DNA from 2 places in the Marinobacter xiaoshiensis genome. Region 2 is predicted to be linked to the other one. Evidence: riboswitches for the same ligand, from Rfam matches in the RefSeq annotation. Region 2 holds a riboswitch; the other holds the start of a gene.
What was found. Region 2 has a riboswitch for cobalamin ahead of RKA07_RS03090 (ribonucleoside-diphosphate reductase subunit alpha). Riboswitches for the same ligand answer to the same signal wherever they lie in the genome.
Positions count from the first base shown of each region.

Region 1: it holds a riboswitch for cobalamin, as region 2 does, so the genes downstream of both, RKA07_RS01640 (TonB-dependent receptor domain-containing protein) here and RKA07_RS03090 (ribonucleoside-diphosphate reductase subunit alpha) in region 2, are expected to answer to the same signal.

Region 1 covers NZ_JAVMBO010000003.1:359,536-361,933, forward strand. Annotated here, with positions in the region: gene RKA07_RS01640 (TonB-dependent receptor domain-containing protein) at 1-1,208, opposite strand, end outside; cobalamin riboswitch at 1,368-1,576, opposite strand; gene cobD (threonine-phosphate decarboxylase CobD) at 1,606-2,398, opposite strand, start outside.
Region 2 covers NZ_JAVMBO010000003.1:705,465-707,862, reverse strand. Annotated here, with positions in the region: gene RKA07_RS03090 (ribonucleoside-diphosphate reductase subunit alpha) at 1-963, opposite strand, end outside; cobalamin riboswitch at 1,120-1,315, opposite strand; gene RKA07_RS03085 (DUF3047 domain-containing protein) at 1,502-2,134, shown strand; gene RKA07_RS03080 (substrate-binding periplasmic protein) at 2,144-2,398, opposite strand, start outside.

The sequences.
Region 1 (2,398 bases), 350 kb from region 2:
TTAAATGTGGGAGCTCTGAAAGCAGTGCCGTAGCTGGCACGCACACGGTGCGAGCGGTCGAACATATAGCCAAACGCCACGCCGCCAGTTTCTTTGGTTCCGTATGCTTCGTTATCATCACTGCGCAGGCTGAACTGAGCATCAACGGGGCCAAAATTCAGCCGTAGCTGGCTGAACACGGCGGCGTTAGTGCGACTGGTTTCGGAATAATCCTGGGTACTGCTAACTTCGTCCTGTTGGAGCTCGGTACCCACAACCAGTTCATGGACACTATATGTGAAAGTGTTTTCCCACTGGGCCTGCCGCAACCGTGTGTTATAGGTGGTGTCACTAAAGCTGCTGAAGGTATCCGACTCGTCTCTCGATTCCGAAAACTGAATTGACGTTTTCCAGTTGTCATTCACAGGCGTCATAAGCCCAAGGCCAAAGGTTCGGATCATATAATCAATATTGCCACCCTCGTACTCTGTGTTACCTTCAGACTGCAACAGCATTACGCTCGCTTCGCCGCCATTGTCCAGGGCGTGCACTACCCGGCCAAGACCGGCAGTATTGCGGAAACCTTTATCCTCACCGTCTTCAATAATCGCCGTACCATCAGTTTCCTTGTGCAGACCACTCAGACTGAACCTTGTGTTGCCCACGGAGCCTGAAACACCAGCGCTCACTTTTTGGGTATCGAAATTGCCTGCTCCGGCCTCGACCCAACCTCTCTTGCCGTACTTGGGATCAAGCGTAAAGGCCTGAACAACGCCTCCCATGGCATCGGCACCATAAAGTGAACTGCGAGGCCCCCTTACAATTTCAACACGCTCAATCAGGTCTGTTGGAAAGTACTGCCAGGAAGCGCCACCGCTGGTTGCGGAACGGAGTTTTACGCCATCCACAAGCAATACAGTTCCTGCGTTCTGAACACCGCGGGTGTATACACTTGTCGTTTTGCCGAAAGAGCCGTTACCGGTCACGTTAATGCCTGGCTGGCCACGCAAAAGGTCAGTGAAATCCGCAGGAGCTTTGGAACGAACCTCTTCCTCATCAATGACCGTGACCGACGCAAGGCTTTCACCAACCGTTTTCGGCCCCAGCGTTGCGGTAACAACAATGGGATCCAGTTGTGGCGACTCGGCTTCCTGGGCTATGGCTATCGAGAGGGGGTTGAATGCAAAAGGGAGTACCAGAGCACCGGTAATCGATCGGGAAACTTTCATTACATACACTCGCAGTCACACCACGCGCACCCGCATGGTTGATTATTTAGTGCTGCAAAGGGAAGCGTAGCCCGACAAAAAACAGGCTGGAGCATAACAAGGGGTGGGGAAATTCCGTGAGACAGGCCGGTGTTTACCCACCGCAACTGCCCTCCGCAGCGTTCGGTGTGTTTGACAGGCCGGTCTCCGGACTTGTGAGCGTATGCTGATCGGCACAAACCTTCCCATGCTTGCACACAGTGGCATCTTTCTTAGCCGATCACTCACTTACCGTTGCGGGGGCAGTGCCGGACTTTAACCGGCTTCCCGTTTCACTGCTGGGGCGTTGATGATTACGCGACAACAGCACCTACAAACGCAGGGCAAGGCTAACAACGCGTTAATGTCTGGTCAATGACTAATCGCAAGGCTTGCCCGCTAACGCGACTTCCAGCTTCTGCCACTGGCTCTCACCTCCTGGCAGCCCAAACCTCAACATTCCCGGTTGTTCAAAGACCCTGACCAACACCGCCCAGGTGGCCAACTGATCCGCCAGCGGCTGAGGCCTGTCGAGACGCACGGTCTGAAATAGCGTGCCACTACCAACCAGCGTTAGCCCTGCTGTCTGCAACATTGCACGCAACCTGGAAGCGCTGAACTGCAGGTTCATCCGGGATTGCTGCTGCCACGCCCCATCTTCTAGCGCCCTGCGCATTACGAAACGACCAGGCCCACTAAGGGACCAGGGCCCGAGCATTAATTTCAACGACTCGGCAACAACTGAGTCTGAAAGCACCGCCCCCGCTCGCACGCCAGCCAACCCGAAAAACTTCCCCAGAGAACGCAGAATAACCAAACCCGGCAAACCGGCACGGGGCGCCAAACTGAATGCCGGCGTAGCATCCATAAACGCTTCATCAACAACCAACCAGCCACCGCGCTTCTGCAACCGCCGATGCCAGCGCAAGAGAGTAGAGGGCGGGACGATTGCTCCAGTAGGATTATTAGGATTGATCCACACCAGCACATCCAGCCGGTCCAGCCACCGGTCATCACAGCCTGTCGCCCCACCGCCTGTTTGCTCAGGCCCTATCGGAACAATTGCATGGCCCGCCTGCCGCCAGTTGTGGCCATGCTCACGATAGCCCGGCACGGGTATACCCACACGGCAGGGTTTGCGTAATTTCGGCAGCGCCATAATCGCCGCCTGG
Region 2 (2,398 bases):
ACGGCTGTTGGGGTCGTCTTCACGCAGCGCTAAGCCCATGGCCACACGCATGAAGAATACTTGGGGCAGCTCCAAGCGGTCGCCTTTCCAGTGCAGGAAGTAACGGTCGTAGAGGGTTTGCAAGCCGAGGAAACCAAACTTCTGGTCGCGCTCGGGCTTGATCGCGGCACCCAGCTGTTCCAGATCGAATGCGGCCATGGCTTCATCCAGCAGCTCGTAGCGAATGCCTGCGTGAATAAAAGCGCTCAGAGCCTGTGGATAAACGTCGGCGAGGCTCAGGCTGGTGTCGAGGTTCAGAGCGGTGACGCTTTCAAGGCGCAGTTGTTCCAGGAGCAGGCGGGCGGTGACAGCACTGTAGTCTGGCTCACGTTCGATGCGGCCGCGGGCGGTCATTATCAAGGCGCTCAGTACTTCGGCTTCGTCGATACCGTTGTAGAGGTTGCGGATGGCTTCGTCCACCAGGGATTCGGCTTCTATGCCTTCCAGGCCTAATGCAGCCTTTTCAACCTGCTGCTTCATCAAGCCCAGATCCAGCGGTGCGGTGCGGCCATCAGCGAGTTTTACGGTAAGGGTTGGGTGGGCTTCTACCGGTTCGTGCAGGGCGCGTTCGCGGGCGTGTTCTTCGCGGTAGAGTACGTAGGCGCGGGCAACTTTCTGCTCTTCCGCGCGCATCAGGGCCAGTTCTACCTGGTCTTGTATGTCTTCAATGTGTACCCGGCCACCGGCTTTCAGGCGACGGCTGATGGCCTGCACAACTTGCTCGGTTACCCGGTGAACAGCGTCGTTTATACGCGCAGAGCCAGCGGCTTGGTCGCCTTCAACGGCAAGAAAGGCCTTGGTAACGGCTACGCTGATTTTCGATGGGGTAAAGCTGACCAGATTGCCGTTGCGTTTGATTACCTGCAAGGCTTCTGTGGCGGATGGCGATGAGGGCCGAGGCTCGGCCAGAGCGGTCGCAGACATGCGGTTTTCTCCTGAATACGCGTTAATTCCGTAACCTTCGCGTACGCAGGACAAACGTCAGCATCAGCCTGTAATCGCTATACAGCGGCTGTAATCATGCCTTGTTTGTTGCTGCTCACCTTGTAGGGCCAAATGCAGGCGCCTGAGTCGCGAAGGTACAGTGTGTATTCCCTGGCAGGTCTTCGGACTCAGGGGCGTGAACCTTTCGGCTCTGCCTTGCGTGGCGACTTCCCGGCTTGCGCCAGTGTCTTTGTGCCACGCTCGTTCCCCAATACCGCTGCGCGTCAGTTCCGGATTCTCACCGGATTCCCGATACCATATCTGGTATCAAACCAAGGATTTGGGCACTATATACAGGATAGCCAAGATGAACAAGGCACTTTCTTTGAATCCTTCGGTCTCCTACAAACACACAACAACTCGAGACTATCCAATGCGCACCTCATCGCACCCCACTATTTGGCTGCTCCTAGCTGCACTCGCCCTGGCCTCTTCTCACCTGTCAGCACAGGAGCCAGTGCTCCCGGCATTTTCCGGAATGGCATCGCTGGATGATGGCTGGGAACCGCTTGAATTCCCCAACATAACGCAGCTCTCCCACTACGAACTGATTTCAGAGAACGGCTCCAGGGTGGTTAAAGCCGAAACCTCCGGCGGTGCTTCCGGCCTGATAACCCGGCTGGATATAGAGCCAGAAAGCTCACCGATACTGGCCTGGCGCTGGAAGGTGTCGAATGTATTTAAAAAGGGCGATGCCCGGAACAAAGCTGGTGATGACTACCCTGCCCGGATCTACATCGCCTTCGAGTTCGAGCCGGAGAAAGCGGGCTTTTTCGAGCGGGCCAAGCGCAAAACAGTGGAGGTGTTGTTTGGTGAGAAACTGCCGGGCAATGCCCTGAACTACATTTGGGCAAACACCCTGCCGGAAGGCGAGTTTATTGCCAATCCCTACACCGACAAAACCGTGATGATTGCCGTTAACTCTGGCAGCGGAAATGTCGGGGAGTGGGTAGCCATAGAGCGGGATATCGTGGCGGACTATCGCCAGGCCTTCGGGGAAAACCCGCCGCCAATCCGGGGCATCGCGATCATGTCGGATTCAGACAATACCGGTGAGCAGGCAAGCGCCTGGTATGGCGATATCTCTCTGAGCAAAGCGAAAAAGGATTAGAAAGCGGTTTTAACGATGTGCCTGAGGGAACCCGGGGATAACAAAGCCTGCCTCGAACGCTCGCACCGGCGGGGCCTCACCCCGGCTGACAAGCCTCAGGTAGGCATCGTCAAGCTCTTCCCTGAGTACTGCCGCTCGAGGGCTTGCAAGGGAATACAGCCAAGCCGAATAGCGTGATCGCACTTCCGAACCACGAATCTTGCTGTCTGATGGCCGGGTCAGCATATCCCCAACCGTTTCGCGGTAGTCCAGTACATAGTCACC